3 regions of the Lysinibacillus sp. 1 U-2021 genome follow, and region 2 is predicted to be linked to each of the others. Evidence: riboswitches for the same ligand, from Rfam matches in the RefSeq annotation. Region 2 holds a riboswitch; each other region holds the start of a gene.
What was found. Region 2 has a riboswitch for S-adenosylmethionine ahead of QH639_RS25580 (MetQ/NlpA family ABC transporter substrate-binding protein). Riboswitches for the same ligand answer to the same signal wherever they lie in the genome.
Positions count from the first base shown of each region.

Region 1: another riboswitch for S-adenosylmethionine. It lies ahead of QH639_RS02830 (bifunctional homocysteine S-methyltransferase/methylenetetrahydrofolate reductase); the one in region 2 lies ahead of QH639_RS25580 (MetQ/NlpA family ABC transporter substrate-binding protein).
Region 3: another riboswitch for S-adenosylmethionine. It lies ahead of QH639_RS06090 (cyclase family protein); the one in region 2 lies ahead of QH639_RS25580 (MetQ/NlpA family ABC transporter substrate-binding protein).

Region 1 covers NZ_CP123966.1:529,590-536,854, reverse strand. The annotation lists gene QH639_RS02840 (globin-coupled sensor protein) at 1-106, shown strand, start outside; gene QH639_RS02835 (protoporphyrinogen oxidase) at 347-1,741, shown strand; SAM riboswitch class I at 1,841-1,941, shown strand; gene QH639_RS02830 (bifunctional homocysteine S-methyltransferase/methylenetetrahydrofolate reductase) at 2,031-3,878, shown strand; gene metH (methionine synthase) at 3,871-7,265, shown strand, end outside.
Region 2 covers NZ_CP123966.1:4,828,268-4,835,532, reverse strand. The annotation lists gene QH639_RS25590 (methionine ABC transporter permease) at 1-438, opposite strand, end outside; gene QH639_RS25585 (methionine ABC transporter ATP-binding protein) at 431-1,456, opposite strand; gene QH639_RS25580 (MetQ/NlpA family ABC transporter substrate-binding protein) at 1,563-2,393, opposite strand; SAM riboswitch class I at 2,482-2,586, opposite strand; gene QH639_RS25575 (PPC domain-containing DNA-binding protein) at 2,709-3,212, shown strand; gene QH639_RS25570 (pyridoxal phosphate-dependent aminotransferase) at 3,254-4,423, opposite strand; gene QH639_RS25565 (carbon-nitrogen family hydrolase) at 4,520-5,314, shown strand; gene QH639_RS25560 (PucR family transcriptional regulator) at 5,367-6,935, opposite strand; gene QH639_RS25555 (amino acid permease) at 7,169-7,265, shown strand, end outside.
Region 3 covers NZ_CP123966.1:1,152,023-1,159,287, forward strand. The annotation lists gene QH639_RS06080 (helix-turn-helix domain-containing protein) at 1-635, shown strand, start outside; gene QH639_RS06085 (YuzC family spore coat inner layer protein) at 753-1,157, shown strand; SAM riboswitch class I at 1,239-1,344, shown strand; gene QH639_RS06090 (cyclase family protein) at 1,436-2,173, shown strand; gene QH639_RS06095 (DedA family protein) at 2,204-2,800, opposite strand; gene QH639_RS06100 (Cof-type HAD-IIB family hydrolase) at 2,862-3,635, opposite strand; gene QH639_RS06105 (DUF2225 domain-containing protein) at 3,969-4,652, shown strand; gene QH639_RS06110 (hypothetical protein) at 4,675-5,028, shown strand; gene QH639_RS06115 (erythromycin esterase family protein) at 5,168-6,580, shown strand; gene QH639_RS06120 (DUF4272 domain-containing protein) at 6,630-7,265, opposite strand, start outside.

The DNA of each region.
Region 1 (7,265 bases), 700 kb from region 2:
AATACAAGCAATTGTAGGCATATTAAGTGAATTAGGCACTTCATTTACTGAGGTAACAAATTCAGCTGAAAAATTAGCGAGCTTTGCGCAAAATTTAAAAGGATAGACTACTAACATTTACATTCTATTTTTCATATTTTTAGACGTAATAAACACTATAGTACCTATTTAAATGTTTGTTGTGAAGTTATCGCTATAGAGGATCAATTTTATAGAGATTCAGAAAGTAAGAGCTATTTCACTGATGAAATAGCTCTATTTTTGCTAAATTTGTAAAGGGTTTAACGTAATTTTCAATGAAAAAAAGATTATACTGTAGAAAGAATGAATATTAGGGGCGGTTATGATGAAAACAGTTGTTGTTTTAGGCGGCGGTATTACAGGACTATGTACAATGCATTATTTGCAACGTCAAGTGAAGGAACATAATTTAGATGTTCGTCTAGTGCTTATAGAAAAAAATACATATTTAGGAGGCAAATTATATTCAGCACATGAACAAGGTTTCATCATGGAAACGGGTGCTGATTCTATTGTAGCCCGTCATCAAGGCGTTATGGAACTCGTGCAGGAGCTTGATTTTGAGGCGGAATTAGTTTACAACGAAACAGGTATTTCTTATATTTATACGAATAATGAGTTACATGCTATTCCGGCAGATTCAACTTTCGGAATACCGATGAGTGTAGCATCCTTAGAGGAAAGTACACTTATTTCCGAGCAGGGAAAAAAAGAAGCGTTGAAGGATTTAACATTGCCAAACAATGGCTTCACAAAGGAAAGTTCTATCGGTGAATTTTTAACTTACTATTTAGGAGAGGAACTGGTGAAAAACCAAATTGCACCAGTCCTTGCAGGTGTTTATTCGGGAGATTTACATCAGCTTTCTATTGGCTCTACTTTACCGTATTTAATTGATTATAAGAATGATTTTGGAAGTATTATTAAAGGCTTTGATGCGAATCGTGAGCAATTTGTTAAAGCAGCGAACAAAAAATTTATATCCTTTAAAAATGGTTTATCTTCTTTAATTAATCGACTTGAACAAACCTTATCCGATGTAGAAATTATCAAGGGTGTTACTACACTAAATGTTCAAAAACAAGATAAGAACTACACAATTTCTTTAGCTAATGGTGAAATTATTGAGTCAGATTATGTCGTTTTAGCATTACCGAATGATTCTGTCCAAAATCTGCTACAGGATGAATCTTTAAACCGCTATTTTAACCAATTTACGACAGCGTCAGCAATTACTATCTATTTAGGTTTTGATGTGCCAGACGCTAAATTGCCAGCAGATGGAACGGGCTATATTGTTTCCCATAATTCAGACGTTACTTGTAATGCAGCAACTTGGACTAGTCGTAAATGGAAGCATACATCGAAAGAAAATAAATTACTTGTGCGACTCTTTTATAAGAGCATCAATCCAGCCTATGAGCAACTACGTGCCATGACTGATGAAGAATTGGCAGCAGTTGCTTTAGAAGATGTGAGAAAGAGCCTAGGAATAGAGGAGCAGCCAACTGTTGTGAATGTAACAAAGTGGATTGATCAAATGCCTAAATATGATTTAGCGCATCGTGAAGCATTACAAGGACTACTACAAGAATTACATGAGAACTATCCTAATTTATCGATTGCAGGGTGCTCATATTTTGGCGTAGGTATTGGTGCTTGTATTCAAAACGGGAAAAAAATTGGCGAAGAGCTTGCAAATGAACTTGCCAATTTCTAAGATTTTAAGTGAAAAAAAACTTTGTTATGTGAAATAGTCTTGACTCATTCGTCAGTAAACGATATGATTCTTTTAATTATTTAAAAAATTCATACTTAATTCTTATCAAGAGAAGCAGAGGGACTGGCCCATTGAAGCTTCAGCAACCAACTTTATTGTCAGGTGCTAAATCCAGAAGACCGTTGAGTCGAAGATGAGAAGGAACAACAATGATGAATCGTTAAAGCCTTCTTTTTTTATGAAAGAAGGCTTTTTATTATATAGAGACATAGGAAGAGAGGCTAATTTTATGGGATTGCTTGAAAGGTTAAAAACGCATGTATTGACGGCAGACGGTGCAATAGGCACAGTGCTATATGGCTATGGATTGGAGTATTGCCATGAGGAAATGAATGTTCAGAGACCCGAGTTAATTGAAAAGATTCATAGAGAATATATTGCAGCTGGTGCTGACATCATTCAAACGAATACGTACGGTGCAAATGCCATTAAATTAGCTCGCTATGGATTAGAATCAAAAGTCCAACAATTTAATGAAGCTGCTATCACCATCGCAAAACGAGCAGCGGCTGATGGCGGTCAATTTGTTTTAGGAACAATTGGTGGTATTCGGGGAATTCGTAAAAGTGATGCAACCTTGGATGAAATATTAGCGACTATTGAAGAACAAGCAAGCGTCTTACTTGCAGGGAATCCAGATGGCCTTTTACTTGAAACTTATTATGATTTTGAAGAATTAACAGCAACCTTAAAGATGCTACGAGAAAAAACAAAATTGCCGATTATTGCACAAGTTTCTATGCATGAGCCCGGTGTTCTACAAAATGGGATGTCTTTAAATAATGCTCTCCATGAGCTTGAAGCCCTAGGTGCTGATATTGTTGGTGTCAATTGTCGACTAGGTCCACACCATACTATTCTAGCATTTGAAGGTGTAGAACTTCCTAATAAGGCATTTATGTCGGCCTATCCAAATGCATCACTTCTGGACTTAGAGGATGGGCGTGTCGTTTATGAATCAGAAGCTGATTATTTTGGTCGAGCGGCTGTTGAATTGCGTGATCAAGGTGTACGTTTAATAGGGGGCTGCTGTGGTACAACACCCAAACATATTGCAGCAGCAAAGAAGTATTTAGAAGAGTTATCACCGGTTCAGGAGAAGCATGCGAAACCTGAAAAGATTGAGATTGTTCGGGAAGCGGAGCCAACAAAGTATGAGCCTCTTCATGAAAAGGTTAAACGTGAACGTTCTGTCATAGTAGAGTTGGATACACCTAGACATTTAGAGATTGACGGGTTCCTTGAAGGAGCAAAGCAATTATATGATGCAGGTGCAGATGTAGTTATGATGGCAGACAATTCATTGGCCTCTCCACGTATTAGCAATATTGCAATGGGAGCATTGTTGAAGAGCACACATGGTGTACGTCCACTAACTCATATTACATGTCGCGACCGTAATTTAATTGGTCTACAATCTCATTTAATGGGGTTAAATGCTTTAGGTATTCATGATGTGTTGGCTGTTACGGGTGATCCAACGAAAGTAGGAGATTTCCCAGGTGCGACAAGTGTTTATGATGTATCTTCAATGGAGCTAATCCAATTAATTAAGCAATTAAATGGAGGGGTCTCTTTCTCAGGTAAGCCACTTCGAAAAAAAGCAAATTTTTCAGTTGCTGCTGCATTTAATCCAAACGTCCGTGTGTTAGATCGTGCTGTGACACGCTTAGAGAAGAAAATTGAGCATGGGGCAGACTACTTCATTTCTCAACCAGTATATACGAAAGAAAAAATTGTAGAGATTTATGAGGCAACAAAGCATTTACAAGCTCCAATTTACATCGGTATTATGCCTGTTACGAGTTATAAAAGTGCTGAATTTTTACATCATGAAGTACCAGGTATCAAATTATCTGAAGATGCCTTAACAAGAATGAAAGCATGTGGAGAAGATAAGGAAAGAGCGACATTGGAGGGGATTGCCATTGCTAAAGAATTAGTAGAAGTGGCTACACAATATTTCAATGGCATTTACCTTATTACACCATTTTTACGTTACGATGTGACACTAGAGTTGATGAAATATATAGAGCAATTGGATGAACAGAAAAAAGGAGTAAGTATACATGGCTAAGCACTCGATTGAAGAGCAACTAGAGAAACGTATTTTAATTCTTGATGGCGCAATGGGAACAATGCTACAAAATGAAAATTTATCAGCAGAGGATTTTGGTGGCGAGGAACTTGATGGCTGTAACGAAAATCTTGTGCTTACTAGACCAGATGTTATTGAAAAAATTCACCATAAATACTTAGAGGCAGGCGCAGATATTATTTGTACAAATACATTTGGTGGGACGCCTCTTGTGTTAAATGAATATGATCTTGGCACAAAAGCAGAAGAAATTAATAAGCGTGCAGTGGAAATTGCTCGCCAAGCAGTGGATCGTTATTCGACATCGGATTGGCCACGTTTTGTCGCAGGTGCTATGGGACCAACAACAAAAACGTTATCAGTAACTGGTGGTATTACATTTGATGAGCTAGAGGAAAATTTTTATGTACAGGCAAAGGCATTAATTGAGGCAGGAGCTGACGTTTTGTTATTAGAAACAAGTCAGGATATGCTCAATGTCAAAGCAGGCACACTTGGCGTAAAGCGCGCTTTTGCATCAACTGGCAAAGAGCTACCTGTCATGATTTCAGGAACAATAGAACCGATGGGTACAACGCTTGCAGGGCAAACAATCGATGCCTTTTATATTTCAATTGAGCATATTAAACCAATATCAGTTGGCCTAAACTGTGCGACAGGACCTGAGTTTATGACGGATCACATTCGTTCATTAGCAGAGCTTTCAACAGGCTATATTAGCTGTTACCCAAATGCTGGCTTACCAGATGAAGAAGGGTGTTATCATGAATCACCAGAATCGCTATCGCAAAAATTAAAAGGTTTTGCAGAAAAGGGCTGGCTTAATATTGTAGGTGGATGTTGTGGGACGACACCTGCTCATATTGCAGCCATTCGTGAGGTCTTAAAAGATGAAAAACCTCGTCAATTACCAGAAAAAACACATGGTCATGCGGTATCAGGAATTGAACCATTATTATATGACGATTCTATGCGTCCGTTATTTATTGGGGAGAGAACAAATGTAATCGGCTCTCGTAAATTTAAGAATTTAATCATTGATGGGAAATTTGAGGAGGCCGCAGAGATTGCACGTGCTCAAGTCAAAAATGGTGCACATGTTATCGATATTTGTTTAGCCAATCCTGATCGCGATGAATTAGCCGATATGCGTGGGTTTATGCAGGAGGTTGTAAAAAAGGTTAAGGTGCCTCTTGTGATTGACTCAACTGATGAAAAAGTAATAGAGGAAGCATTAAAGTTTTCACAAGGGAAAGCCATCATTAACTCTATTAATCTAGAGGATGGTGAAGAACGATTTGATGCAGTATTACCACTTGTGAAAAAATATGGTGCATCGTTAGTTGTTGGAACGATAGATGAAAAGGGAATGGCGGTTGACCGTCATCGAAAGCTTGAAATTGCCGAGCGTTCCTATCAACTTTTAACAGAGAAATGGGGGATTGCACCAGAGGATATCATTTTCGACCCATTAATGTTCCCTGTAGGAACTGGAGATGAGCAGTATATTGGTTCAGCGTTAGAAACGATTGAAGGCATCCGTCTCATCAAAGAAAAATTGCCGCAGACATTGACAGTACTTGGCGTAAGTAATATCTCATTTGGCTTACCACCAGTTGGCCGTGAAGTACTGAATGCTGTTTATCTCTATCATTGTACACAGGCGGGCTTAGATTATGCCATTGTTAATACAGAGAAATTGGAGCGTTATGCATCCATCCCTGAAGAGGAAATCAAACTCGCAAATGACCTGCTCTTTAATACAAATGATGAAACATTAGCAGTGTTTACAGATTTTTATCGAGATAAAAAGAAGGAAAAAACGGAAGCGGATATTCCGAAAACGGTTGAAGGTCGTTTAGCTTACTATATATTAGAAGGTACCAAAGAAGGGCTAATTGAGGATTTAGACGCTGCAAGGGAAATCTTCGAGGCGCCACTTGATATAATTAATGGTCCTTTAATGGAGGGTATGGCTGAGGTAGGTCGATTATTTAATGATAATCAACTCATTGTAGCAGAGGTTTTACAATCAGCAGGTGTGATGAAGGCCGCAGTTGCTCATTTAGAGCAATTCATGGAGAAGGATGAAGAGAGTGCCGGAAAAGGAAAAATGGTACTTGCTACGGTAAAAGGCGATGTTCACGATATTGGGAAAAACCTTGTTGATATTATATTAAGTAATAATGGCTATAAGGTAGTCGATTTGGGCATTAAAGTAACCCCTGCCCAATTGATTGAAGCGATTCGTAAGGAAAAACCTGATTTTATTGGGCTGTCAGGTTTACTCGTGAAATCAGCGCAACAGATGGTTATTACTGCTCAAGATTTTAAAGAGGCGGGAATTGATGTTCCTATTTTAGTTGGTGGTGCTGCACTTTCACGTCGTTTTACTGAAACAAAAATTGCAGATGAATATGGTGGTCCTGTTATTTATGCAAAGGATGCTATGCAAGGCTTAGAGCAAGCGAATCTATTAATGGGTGAAGGGACACGTGAAAATTTCTTAGCAGAAATTGAAGAATCCCGTCAAAAACGTTTAGCGGCCGATGAAAAACGAGCTGCTCGTCCAGCAAAAGAGGTAACAATAAAGCCTGCACGAACAGTAAAAGGAGCGCCAGTATTTTTACCAGCTGATTTACGACGTCATGTGAAAAAAGACTATTCTGTATCTCATTTATATCCTTATGTTAATATGCGTACATTATTGGGACACCATTTAGGCTTGAAAGGGCAAGTTCAGCAATTGCTTGATGCGGGTGATTCAAGAGCAACAGAGCTCAAGGATTTAGTAGATGATTATTTAAAAAGTGATCTATTAAAGCCATCTGGTTTGTATCAATTTTTCCCTGCTCAAGCAGATGGTGATGATGTCGTTGTGTATGATCCTGCTGATAGTAAGACAGAAATTGAACGTTTTACCTTCCCTCGTCAGCAAGTTGAACCATTTTTATGTCTTGCAGATTTCTTAAAAACGGTAGAGAGCGGTGAAATGGACTATATTGCACTCATGGTTGTAACAGCAGGTCAAGGAGTTATGGCTAAAGCACGCCATTTAAAAGAGGCTGGGAAATTTCTTGAAAGTCATGCCTTGCAATCGACTGCTTTAGAATTAGCAGAGGGCTTTGCTGAACGTATGCATCAGGAAATTCGTGACCAATGGGGCTTCCCTGATGCAACAGATTTCACTATGAGAGATCGTTTTGCTGCAAAATATCAGGGTCAACGCTTTTCATTCGGATATCCTGCATGTCCTAACTTGGAGGATCAAGAGAAACTATTCGGCCTATTAAAACCTGAGGATATTGGTGTCCATCTTACAGAAGGCTTTATGATGGAGCCTGAAGCATCTGTATCTGCAATCGT
Region 2 (7,265 bases):
ACGTAATAGGACATGCCAAATGATATGGCGACGTTTAATACCCATGGCTGTGTAGGCTTCTACCACTCCTGAATCCACTTCTAAAAGCGCAGATTCCATCAGTCGTGCAATATAAGGAGCTGTGTAAACAACTAGCGGAACGATTACACCTTTAACACCAATTGTTGTACCTACAATTAACTTAGTAAAAGGTAAGATGAAGAATAATAAAATGATAAATGGAACAGAGCGAACAATATTGATAAATAGATTAAAAAACTGATAGAAAAATTTATTTTCAAAGGATTGTCCTGGTCGTGTTAAAACGATTAATAGCCCTAATGGAATGCCAATCAGAATGGAGAACAATAATGAAATTCCGACCATTTGAAATGTTTCGATAATTGCTTTGCCAATAACATCTGACCAATCTGTAAAGAAACTTTGGATACTACTCATTGAACGCACCTCCTAATTCTTCCACTGCCACGCCATTTTCTGAAAAATACGTTAACGCTTTTTGGACAATCTGCGTCTCGCCATGTAAATGCACCACAATATTGCCGACAATACCGTTTTTTAATTCAATAATATTAGCTGTTAAAATATTTGGTTGCACATCGTATACCTTAGTGACTTCTGCTAATAATGGCTTACCAGTACTTTCACCAAGGAATGTTAAACGGATTACACTTCCTGAAACATTTAATTGCTCAATAAGAGAAGGGGATAAATTACGTTGTGAAATTGTATTCAAAAACTTTCGCGTTGTAGGGTGCTTTGGTTTTGCAAAAAGTTCAATCGCTGTGCCGAATTCTACAACTTTCCCAGATTCTAGAACAGAAACCTCATCACAAATTTTTTGAATGACATTCATTTCATGTGTAATGAGCAGAATTGTAATTCCTAATTCACGGTTAATCTTTAACAACAATTCAAGAATGGCTTCCGTTGTTTCAGGATCAAGTGCACTTGTTGCTTCGTCACTAAGTAAAATTTCTGGTTCCTGTGCTAAGGCACGCGCAATAGCCACACGCTGTTTTTGACCACCTGAAAGTTGATTGGGGTAACTGTCTAGTTTATCTGTTAAACCGACAATTTCAGCATACTTAGCTACTCGGCTTTTTACTTCCGCCTCTTTATAGCCTAGTAGCTTTAAGGGAACTGCAATATTATTGTAAACTGTTGCTGTTTTTAATAGATTAAAGTGCTGGAAGATCATCCCGATTTTTTGGCGTGTTTGACGTAATTCGTGAAGAGAAAGGGTCGTAATGTCTACATTGTCTATCACTACTTTTCCTGCTGTAGGACGTTCTAGTAGATTAACGCAACGAATGAGTGTACTTTTACCAGCACCACTATAGCCGATTACACCATGAATTTGTCCCTTTTTTACGTGAAGATTGATGCCATCCACAGCTTTTATGATGCCTTTTTTCGACTTGAATTCTTTTGAGATATTTTGTAATTGAATCATGCGATTGTATGCTCCTTTCTCTACCTTCTAAAAAGCAAGAATCTGCTCGTTTTCCTATAGAGGAATTTCGGCAGATTCTTCGGCTTATAGAAGCTTCCTGAATGTATTACCAACTAGGGATTACTGAACCTTTGAATTCCTCTTCGATGAATTGACGTACTTCATCAGATTGGTAGGCCTCAACGAACTTTTTAATTGTTGGATCATTTTCATTTTCAGCACGCACGACAATATAGTTTACGTATGGAGAATCAGTAGATTCCAATAAAATAGAGTCATCTTTAGGGTTAATGCCAGCTTCTAATGCAAAGTTTGTATTAATAGCTGCTACATCTACTTCACTAAGTTGTTTAGGAATTTGAGCGGCCTCTAATTCAATGAATTTTAAATTCTTTTTGTTTTCTTCTACATCACGGATCGAGGCTGTTAAGTCTGCGCCCTCTTTTAACTTAATATAGCCAGCTTCCTGTAAAACAAAGAGGGCACGGGCTCCATTCGTTGGATCATTTGGTAAGCCAAACGTTGCTCCGTCAGGAATGTCATCAAAGGATTTATATTTTTCTGAGTAGATACCCATTGGATTTAAAATCGTTTTGCCCACTGGTACTAACTCTGTATCATGATCTTTATTAAATGTATCCAGGAAAGGCTCGTGTTGATAGCTGTTCGCATCAAGATCACCTTCAGCTAAGGATGTATTAGGTAAAACATAGTCAGAAAATGATTTTAGCTCTACTTCTAGCCCGTTTTCTTTTGCTACTTTAGCAGCTACTTCTGCAATTTGTTCGTGTGGACCAGAAGTGACGCCTACAACGATTTTCTTTTCATCAATTCCTTCAGCTTGGCTTTTACTATCTTCTTTAGAGCCACAGCCTGCTAAAGCTGCTACTAATGTTAAACTTGCTAAACCTACTAAAAATTTATTTTTCTTTTTCATGAAAATACCTCCAAGATTGTTTTTATCGGTTTTTTGAAAATAAAAAAACTCTCTTACAAATTAAGAGAGGCTCATGAAAAGATGTCCTCTCTTATCTATCAAACGAAGATCGTTTGCAGGATTTAGCACCTTCCTTTAAAAAGGAGGTTGCCGAGCTTCATAGGGCCAGTCCCTCAGCTACTCTTGATAAGAGATTTATAATATTTTTTTGTAATTCCGATAGAACTAATATAATTTATAGGGTATAGTAAGTCAATAAATAATTTTTAAATTTTTTATATAATTATAATATTTCGACACAAAAGAGGGATAACAATGTCTGTAAGAGTTAATTATGGTATAGGTTCATTTGGTAAGGTTATTAGTGCTCGTTTTCTAACGGGAACAGATATCATTGAAGGGATTGAAGCGCTTTGCGAAGAGAATAATATAGAGTCAGCAACAATTGTAAGCTGTATTGGCAGCTTTCAAAAAAGTAGCTTTGTTTATTTAGTGCCAGATGCAACAGCTCAAATTCATGTTCGTTTTAGTAATGTGATTGAAAAAGAGGGACCACTAGAATTTATTCAAGGTTCAGGTGTGGTGTGTAAGCGAGATGGTGGATATGAGACACATTTCCATGGTTCTATGAGTGATCAATGTGGTGTAGTATCGGGTGGGCATTTAATAAAAGGGGGAAATCCTGTTATAACTGCTGACATCGTGTTGGCAGAGGTACAAGGTATTCAACATATTCGAAAATGGGATGATGAAACAGGTCATGTTCAATTTTATCCATTAGAAGATGGTTTAGGGCAACCAAGGAAAATTGAAAAATAGTAATAATCCTGTAGCTAGAGATAGCTACAGGATAAGGCACATTATCTATTAAACAATTGTAATTGCTCGATTCTATGGATTGCTTCACGTAAGCGCTCCTCACTAACTAGCAACCCTACGCGCACATAGCCTTCACCATATTGACCGAAGCCATTACCTGCTGCTACAGCGATATCAGCTTTTTCGAGCAATAGATCAGCAAACTGTTCACTTGTATAGCCTAGTGGTACAGGGAGCCATGCGAAGAAGGAGCCTTTTGGAGCCGTAACATGCCAGCCAATTCTTCTAGCTTCTTCAATGAGTACATTTCGGCGACGCTCATAAGTAGCTCGTAGTTCATCCGCACATTGCTGGGAAGCTGTCAGTGCTACTGCTGCAGCTTGTTGAATGGCAGGGAACTGACTACAAAACAGATGATCCTGAATAAGATTAATAGCAGCAATAATCTCGGCATTCCCTACAGCGAAGCCTATACGCCAGCCAGCCATATTATAGGTTTTCGATAATGTATACATTTCAACTCCTACTTCTTTTGCACCATTTGCTTGAAGGAAGCTAACTGGTTTATTACCGTCAAATCCTATTGCCCCATAAGCAAAATCATGTGATACGATAATATTGTGTTCCTTCGCAAAGCGAACGGTCTCTTCAAAAAACGCAAGTGATGCTGTACCACCTGTAGGGTTGTTTGGGTAATTTAAGTAAAGAAGCTTTGCCTTTTCTTTCACTTCATCAGGTAATGCATGATAATCAGGTAAGAAATCATTTTCAGCAAAAAGGGGCATTACTTCAAAATTGACGTCTCCTAGTACGACACCTGATAGGTAATCTGGATAGCCAGGGTCTGGTAAGAGCATCGTGTCACCAGGGTTTAACACAGCTAAAGGTAGCTCTACTAGACCAATTTTTGTTCCACCAAGAATCGCTACCTCTGTATCAGGATCTAGTTCTACCTGATATTCACGTTGATAAAAGTCGGCCGCCGCTTGGCGTAATTCAGCGAGACCTCTAAATGGTGAATATTTGTGGTTTTGAGGATTTTCAGCCGCTTCCTGTAATGCTTGAATGATGTGAGTAGGCGTTGGCTGATCGGGATTTCCTTGCCCAAGGTTAATGACATCACGCCCTTCTTCTAGGGCCAAGTTTACTTTTTGAACGAGTGCTGCAAAAAATTGAGTGGGTAGTTGCTGTAGTTTTTTAGAGAATTCCATGCATAATCACCTTTTTCAGAATATAATAATTATTATTGAAGAATATGAAGCAAATAGTATTACTTTTTCTGTTAATTGTCTAGAGGAGGAATAGAGATGAAAATCGGTTGTATTCAATTAAATGTTGGCTTTGGCAAAGTGGAAGAAAATTTTGCACGTGCTGAAGAGAAGATTCGAGAAGCTGCAAAACAAGGGGCAGAAATTATTGTGTTACCTGAAATGTGGAATACAGGCTATGCTTTGGAAAAACTACCTGAGCTAGCAGATATCGATGGTGAGCGGACACAAGCCTTTTTAGCTAAACTAGCTAAGGAACTAGATGTACATATTGTAGGTGGCTCTGTTTCAACAAAGAAAGGCGACAAATTTTATAATACGATGTATACCTTTGATCGTAATGGAGAGCTTGTAGGGGAATATAGCAAGGCACATCTTTTCCGTTTAATGGACGAGCATCTTTACTTAGAGGCAGGGAATGAAATGAATCGTTTTGCTCTAGGTGACATTGAAGCTGCTGGTGTTATTTGCTATGATATTCGCTTCCCAGAATGGTTACGAGCCCATGCATTACAAGGAGCAAAGGTATTATTTGTACCAGCGCAGTGGCCAACTCCAAGGATTGACCATTGGAAAACATTGCTACAGGCTCGGGCAATTGAAAATCAATGTTTTGTCATAGCCGTTAATCGTATTGCAAAAAAGATAGAAAACTTTAATGGGCAATCCATGATTATTCAGCCTTGGGGAGAGGTACTTTGGGTTGGTGCTGAGGACGAGGAAGTAGCGGTGATCGATGTAGACTTTTCTATTGTTGATGAAGTACGTGGAAGAATCCCTGTTTACGATGATCGCAGACCTGGACTGTATCAGGATGTAGTTGTGAAAGGGTAATAAAGGGCACGCTTATGAGGGGAGATAGCCTTTTAAGCGTGCCAACTTTTTTCTAGCTCTTATCCTCGATCAATGAATTGGCTAGTAGCATAAATTCAAGTGTAATGCGGTTATGCCCATTCATAAAATTTTTGCCTAGTAAACTTTCAAGCTTTTTTAAGCGGTGATAGAGTGTTTGACGAACAATAAATAATTGATTCGCTGTTTGCTGTTTAGAGCCATTTGTTTGTAAATACACCTGCAATGTTTCGAGAAGCTTACTATTATATTTTTTATCGTATTCAATAACGGGCTGTAAATAGTCGTAAATCACTTCCTGTAAATCCACCTGCATTTGTAATTTATAGATTAAATGATATAAATGCAGATCATCATAAAAGAACGAGGACGTTTGTACTTTTCGACAAATATATAAGGTTTCTAGTGCAGTTTGATAGCTTTTAGGAATTTCATCTACATCACAAACGACCTTCCCAATAGCTATCTGATAACCTTGTGCCTGCTGCTTTTTATAGAATTCAGTTTTGACCAAAGAGGAAAACATGTTGTTTAGCATATCACGAATGGCTTTACTATCTTTTGTATGCAGTAAAATAAAAATAACATAGCTTTTTCTTTCAAATAAAAATGGAATAAAGCCATGTTGCTCAAAGAGATTACGATAATAAAGCTTACTATAGACTACATCCTCCTGTGCCTTTGTCAACGTATTAGGAGAAGCCAAAATAAAGACAGTGCCACTAGAATGTGTATAGTTAGTATAATGTGTAACGATAAATTTATAAATTTCCTCCTTAGACAGTTTTTGATCAATCCAATCAGCTAAAATCGAAGCATCCTCAATATTCTTTTTTTCCTCAATATAAAACTCTCGCATTAAAAGCTGTGCCAATGCTGTTGCTGTGCGATCTAATATTAATAATTCAAATTCGGAGAAAAGCCCATCTTCTCGATAAATTGATAAATCGGCATAATGTTGATCAAATAGAAAAATAGGCTCATGTTTAAACTGCTGAGTCGATGTATTCAATGTTAGGAATTGCTGCCGCTTTTTATGAGCCATATTTGGGAAAAAGACAGGTTCTCTTCCCTTAATGGAGAACATAATTTGTATTTTTAATTCATTATACATATTTTGTAAAATGTCATCCGTGTTTTGTCCCAATACTGCATTTTTGTTCAATGTTTGTGAGTAAGCTTCTAGTGAAGAAATCAATAGATATTGCTGATTGATAATTTGGCTATGTAAATCCTGTGTAATACGAACAAAAGGAACTGCTTCATGGAAAACAATAATAGGAAACTGGTGACGGTTGGCAAGTGTTAAAATCGCTTCAGGAACTGCTTGAATAGAGGTGCCATATTCAATACAAAGGGCAGCACAATTTTTTTGAATGATGGCTTCTATAAAGGATACAAAGTCCTCAATACTATGTTGGAGACTAAGCCCTGTAGTTAATACTAACTCTTCACCAACTAAAAAATTATCAACATGTATGATTTCTAGTACATGTGCCCATTTAACGCTCCTTGTTAATCCCTCATGACCTGCAACTACCTCTGCATTTTGAAAATATTTATTCTGTAAAACGTCTAGTACTTTTAGTTGAAATGGGCTCATTTTTGCCCCTCCTTTTGACATGCGTGTCTGTGGTTAGAATTCAATAATTTCTGCTTGGTGATAAAAATTTACTCATAAAATCGTTTAAAAATTATTTTAAGAATATTTAGTCTATTTTACATTATGTATAAAACAAAAGTATAGAATTTTACAGTTTGTCTATTACTTCAACGTTATGAAAGATGTAAGATTTTTGTAAGCGATCAAGCAATCTACTAAAAGAGGTGACAGATATGGGGCAACAAACGCATTTACAAAGAGGATTAAAGAAGCGGCATATGACGATGATTGCGATTGCCGGTGTAATCGGTGCTGGACTATTTATGGGGA
Region 3 (7,265 bases), 1.3 Mb from region 2:
ATCGACTCCTTTACTATAAGCCAACTTTAATTATGTTAGATTCTGGTGTAGAGCGTTGGGAATCCTTTCAGCACTTAGATGAAGTAGGACCCGTCTGTCATCTTTCACACCCTGGAGAGAATTGGCAATCTACGTTATTTAAGATTGCAGATCTAACAGGAAAAACCTCCTTGATACAAGACGTAATCCTACAATATGAAGATAAAGTACAACAAGCAAAAGGAATTCTTAGCAAATCAGTTTATGGGCAAAGTGTGGCATTTCTCCGTATTTCAGCCATTAGCATTACTCTATACGCCGGTCCTGAATGTGGCTATACGGGCCCCATTTTATATCGTGACTTAGGTTTAATGCCACATTCACTAGTATGGAGTATTCCGCACAATCAACGTAAAGCACAACTGACATTTGATCAATTGTTGCAATTAGATGCGGATCATTTATTTATTACATTTGATAAGCAACATTCCATTTATGAAAATGAGGAACGTGCTATTTTAAAAACTCCTACTTGGAAAAACCTAGCTGCCGTTAAAAGCAGCTGTGTCTATGAAGTAGACTTTTTAACATGGATGAATTATGGCATTTTATCACATAGTAAAAAAATTGATGATGTCTTGAATGTACTTGGCTAAAAAAAGCTTACTTTAGCTTCCTTTTTAAATGGTGAGGAGGACAAACATTGCACCGCAAAATAACACCGAATGTAGTTTGGCTACATAAGATAGGATATCAGTTATAGGATAGGAGGAATGACCTTGTATTACAATCCTTATCCGTATTTTGTGCATCCCTATCATTATCCAACATCGCCTATCGCTAATCATTTTGCCATTAGACCCTTTTCGCAACATTTAGCAATGCCGACCAATAATCCTTTTCCACCTGTCGATACACACAAATTAAAAGCTTCAGCAACACGGATAAAGGCGATGATGCAGCAAGCCCAATTACTTACGGATAAAATAGATAGCTCCCAACAATTCGCACATGATTTAATGAATGCTGCTCAACTTTCAAATAAAACAGAGGTTGAAAAATTAATCACATCAACAGGTATTACGATGAAATTTGAAACGAACTATACACCAGACAGTTTTAGAATACGTCTGATTGATAATGATTGTTGTGGAGTCACCTTGAATTTGAATTGGTGAAAATTCCCAGTGAACTTGTAAACTATAAAAAACTATGCTAAAGTGTTTGTATTGTTATTTCTGAAAATTCTTATATTACTTTTCTTATCAAGAGAGACGGAGGGATTGGCCCGACGAAGTCTCAGCAACCAGCTAACAGTATGGTGCTAATTCCAATTGGCAAAATGATCAGCCTTGAAGATGAGAAGAAGAACTACCGTTGTTTCAAGCAGGAGTCCTCTTCTATTAGGGGACTCCTTTTTATTTACCACTATTTTTTACAGAAAGCAGGGAAATCGATGTCTAATGAACTTTTGCAAGCATTGCAATTACTAAAATCGAAACAGTGGGTTGATTTAACACATACATTCGGCCCTAATTCTCCACATTTTTTTATGTTTGAGGACGCTAAATTTGAAACGTTATTTTCTCATAAGGATGGTTTCTTCGCTCAACAATTCACGTTCCCTGGTCAATATGGCACACATATCGACCCACCCATTCATTTTGTGCGAGATACTCGCTACTTAGAAGAATTAGAACTAAAAGAGCTTGTTCTCCCCCTTGTTGTTATTGATAAATCACAGGAGGCTGCGAGCAACCATGATTTTTCATTAAGTGTTCAAGATATTCTTGATTTTGAGGACAAGCATGGAGAAATTGAAGCAGGAACATTTGTAGCATTACGTACAGATTGGAGTAAGCGCTGGCCAGATAAAGAGGCTTTCAGTAATAAGGATGCAGATGGACATAACCATATCCCTGGCTGGGGTTTAGAAGCTTTACAGTTTTTACTACAAGAACGCAAGGTAAGCGCAATTGGTCATGAAACATTCGATACGGACTCTGCTGCTGATTTTCGTAAAAATGGCAAGCTAGATGGCGAATATTTTGTGCTTGACCAAGACACCTATCAAATTGAGCTAATGACGAATTTGGACAAGCTACCTGCGAAAGGCGCTATCATCTTCAATATCGTACCTAAGCCAGAAAAAGCATCTGGCTTCCCTGTGCGATCTTTTGCTATTTTGCCATAACATAAAAGTCGGTATAGCGTATACCGACTTTTATTTTTGTCCATTTCTTTTTTTAAATAAAAAATAAGCAATGAGCATCCCTATAATAAATAAAAGAATAAGATAGATACTGTAATGGGTTAAATAGTATCCAACAAATCGCCATTTCTCTCCAAGCATCTTTCCTAATGATATAAATGTGAACGTCCAAATAAATGCCCCTGTATAGGCAAAAAGAGCAAACTTTCTATAAGGATAATTATTAATAGCCGCAATATAAGCTGTCAAATGGCGTACCCCTGGAATAAAATAGCCAATTAATAATAGGGTAGGTCCTATTTTTGTAAACATCTTTTTCGTAAAGTCAATTTTTTGCTCGGTAATATGAATTTTAGGGCCATATTTCTGCAATAACGGTAAGCCAAAACGATAACCAATATAGTAGCTTAAGGTAATGCCTCCAATCGCACCAATCATTGCACTGACTAAAGCAGGAATGTGTTCAAGACTTTCTCGGTAAACACTATAGCCTACATAAGTCAGAAACACCTCATCAGGAAGTGGCACCCCAACAATACCTCCAATTAGAATCACGATAATCCCAAAATATCCGTAATGTTCAATTAGAGACTGCACGTGATGTGCCATAAATCATCCCACCTAAAATTTATTAAAATCTACCTGCTATATATAGTGTAGCCTCAGCGCTCTAAATGACTTGAAGCTGACGTAAAGCAAAATTGATACCGCCATCCGTAGATTTCTTTGTAACAAAATTGGCAGCACTTTTTAGAGCTTTACTGCCATTTCCCATGGCAATTCCTACTCCTACATACTCCAACATATCAATATCATTATCCCCATCCCCAAAGGCAATCGCATTCTCAGGGTCAATGTTAAAATGATCAAGCACCGCTTTAATAGCTATAGACTTCGAAACATCCTGCTGTAAGACATTCACAATATAAGGATGCCAACGCTGCAAAAATATATTCGAAAATTGGCTAGTATATCTTTTTTCAGCCAGCTCATCCGCATATAAACACATGAGAAAAACCTCTTCATCTACAATTTTTTCATTTATAAGTGGAAAATCCCGTAAAGATAAAGTTTCTTGCATCGCTCTTAAAGCTACTGGACTTTGTATGCTATTCATAGATAACTCCTCTGTAAAAAATGTTAGGCTATGCTGCTGTTCCTGTGCAAAAGCCTGTATATTGTAGACAATTTCTTTGGCAATCGGAGTTTTATGTATGACAAGTTCCTTATGTTTCACATAGGCCCCATTTGCTGTAATAAAGGTTTCAATCCCCAGCGCTTTTAATTCATAGCACATAGATAAGGGTCTTCCAGTAGCCGCTACAAGATGAATTCCCTTTTCTTGCAATAGCTGAATAGCTTGTTTTGTACTTTCTTCCACACAGCCATCCTCGTAATTAATCAATGTGCCGTCTACATCAAAAATCACGATATTACACTTCATTTTGAGCACCTCCATCATAGTCTTTTAGAACCAATTGATTTAAATTTACAATTCTTCTCTCTTGAAATATGTGAAAGTATTTTGACAAACTTTAAGCAAACTATATAACTTCCATTTACACCTCCGATAAAAACTATTACAAGCGTATTTATAATAATATTTAACTAAAAATTCTTTGAATATATTTATTTTAATAATTCTAAAGGAGTATACCAAAGAACACAAAATTGTTAAAATAAAAGATAATATCTTAAATACATTGAATGATAAAATCTTACGTATAAATAGAACAAAAGAAATAAAATTTTAGAGTACGCAAAGGAGTTGATTCTTATGGCATTTAACATTTACTACTATGAAAGTAGTGTGGATTGTAAATTTTGCAAAAAGCAGTTTACAACATATAAAGTTCGCCCTAATCGATATAAAATTATCGAAGAACAAACGGATTTCATGCCTGTTTACGATGGCCTAAACCCTTTGCTATATGAAGTTGCCGTATGTCCACATTGTGGCTATGCCTACCATAAATCTATGACACGGACATACGGACCTTTCATGCTACTCATTGATGAACTATACATTAAAGAGCTCCAGAAACCTATGGATATCTGTCAGGAACGTACAATTGATGATGCCATTATCAGTTTTAAGCTCGCCTATTTAGTATCCCGTGCGTCAATGGAAGAATCTCTTTTAATGGCGAATTTCGCTTTAAAAATCGCTTGGCTCTATCGTTTAAAAAAAGACGAAGAATCCGAAAAGCGCTATCTTTTTGCAGCGAGAGACTTTTATAGTAAATCCTTTGCCTCTAATCAAGAAGGTGGAGAGAGAATTCAGTTTTTACATGCTGAATTAAGCCTTCGACTTGATGATATTCCTGAAGCTAAAAAAGGATTTTCACGCTTAATCGCTGATCGAAATGTTTCGCCGAAATATCGCAAGCTTGCACGCAATCGTTGGGAAAATTATAAATATGACGAACAACCTATAACAATTAATGAAATCATTCATTAATGGGACGAGGAGATGATTAATTATGTTGCTATTTCAAAGGAAAATTGATGTGAGAGAAGAGGATATATTTTCAGAGCTGCATCATTTTTTATTAAGAAAAAATAATCGCTACCTAACAAACGATGAAGTTGTCGCTTTAACAGGCGTGTCATCTGAGTTGCTTTACAAATGGGTAAAAGCAGGAAAATTAAAGAACTCCATTTTTCCTAATTTAGGGGCTCCATGCGAACGATGTGGACAGATTACCCAGGCTAAAATTTGCGTAAGCTGCTCTTCCTCCATTGTTGGGACATTAAAACAAGAAGAAAAGGATCGTGCATGGTTTAACCAAATTCAACGTAACCATGTAAGAGCAAGTACTTATCACTATAAATAGCATTCCAACATCTCCATCAATTGGAGGTGTTTTTCTTTTTTACATACTAAATTTAAACTAATTTTAAACAAATTCTTCCTAAACTTTAAACTTCCCTTCCTATAATTAGTATCAATATAAAGTGAAGGGCTGATAACTAATGAGGAAAGCTAGGAAGCATAAGGTTTTATTAAGTTTTGCACTGGCCAGTTTAATGACAATAAGTGGAGTAGTGAATGTCTCTGCTGCTGTCCCTGTAAATGAGCAGATTACGGAAAACGATTCTGCTGTCAAACAAGCTAGGACTTCTAATGAAACATTACTTGATTGGAAAAAATGGGCGAATGACCATGCATACAGCCTGGCATCCATCCAGCCTGAAACGTTTAATGGACAAAAAATTCCCGCTAACAAATTTGAGGATTTAGAGATGCTAAAACCTTTATTACATGATAAACGTATTGTCTTTTTAGGGGAAAGCTCTCATGGAGTGGCACAATTCAATCTAGCGAAAACACGTTTAATACAATTTTTACATCAAGATATGGGCTATAATGTCCTTGCCTTTGAAAGTGGTATGGGTAATGTGATGAATGCTCAAGGACAAATTGATAAACAAGCAGCTCTACAAACAATGAAAGATGCCATTTTCGGCGTTTGGTGGACAAAAGAAACTTTGCCTCTGTTTGACTATGCAAAATCAACTCAAGCAACAGAGCAACCTCTTGTACTTACTGGCTTTGATATTCAACAGCAAGGAGCATTTACGAACGGAGATTGGCTGCAAAACCCCAAGTTGGCTCAGCAATTCAATGAAGCTGAGAAGCAGCTTGCTGAATGGAGCTCGGGGAAAGATTTGAAGGGCTATCAAAAAGTAAAAACTACTATAATTGATGTGTATAAACAGGTAAAATCACAAATACAAATCAAAGAAAAAGAGCTACAGGTAGCTTATCCAAAAGAGCCTCATATTGTAAAACTAATGGATCGCACTCTAGCAGATCGTATTCGACTAGCAGACGAATATATAGAGTTAACAATTCAGTCCAATATCGACATTGAACAAAATAATATAGAATCATTTTTGCAAACTATGGAATGGCGAGATCAAGCAATGATGGAGAACTTACTTTGGCTAGCTGAAGAGGTGTATCCAACAGAAAAGTTTATTGTATGGGCTCATAACGATCATATTCGTAAAGCACAATCGAATGTAATGGGATCTCCTTACCCAGTTAAATTAATGGGGGAACGTTTACCTGATATCTATAAGAAATATAGCTATGTATTAGGTCTATACATGGCTAGTGGAGAGACAGCAAATAATATGGGAGAACCTATGCCTGTTTTACCTCCTGTCAAAGGATCTATTGAAGATATTCTGTCTTCAACAAATAACCCTTACACATTCATCGATTTACGCAATCGTCAAAATGAACGAGGCAACTCATGGATGTTTGAACCACGCTTATCCTATAGTTGGGGAATGATCCAGGAAAGTCTTGTTCCGCGCGACCAATACGATGGTATACTTTTAATAGATCAGGTGGATAAACCAACCTATATCAAATAATCTCTCTTATTAAACAATAGCAAACTAGGAAATCTAGTTTGCTATTGTTTTAAGTATTCATCGATATAGTATCCCATTCTTCGCCTTGATATCCAATCATCCAAAATAAGCCTCTACGTCTTTCCATCACAACACTTTCATTTAATGCTAAAGGAGCTTCTTGTCCATTGATGCGGCTATCTACACAAGCCCAATGTAATCTGTAAATTTTATCCGCCTCATCCACTATATCTTCCTTACTGCGCAATACCGTTTGACCATAAAATTGCTCAAATGTCTCACAACGAGAAACTACTTGAATTGCATATTCACAATCACATACATCGTCAGGGAAATTTAGCTCTTCCACAAGTCCCAATGCCCAAATAAGTGTCCAATAGGCTTCATATTGCCATGATATATTGACTGCTTCTTGAGCACCAGGATGCTGAGCCTCAAGAAAGAATTTTTCATGCTCCGTTAAAAATTCATGCACCTCATATGTACGTAGCATATTGGTAAAGAACTCTCTAGACTCCTCAATATCACCCTTCTGTGCTACATCACAAGCAAATTGAATAACAATCAACAGGGCAACCGCTCTTCTTGCAATATCCTCTTGGCTTTTAAATTGGAGATTTTCTACTGGTGGTAGCTGAGGAAGCGATGACGCATAAGGTATCTCCTTCTCTGTTAAAAAAGCTAT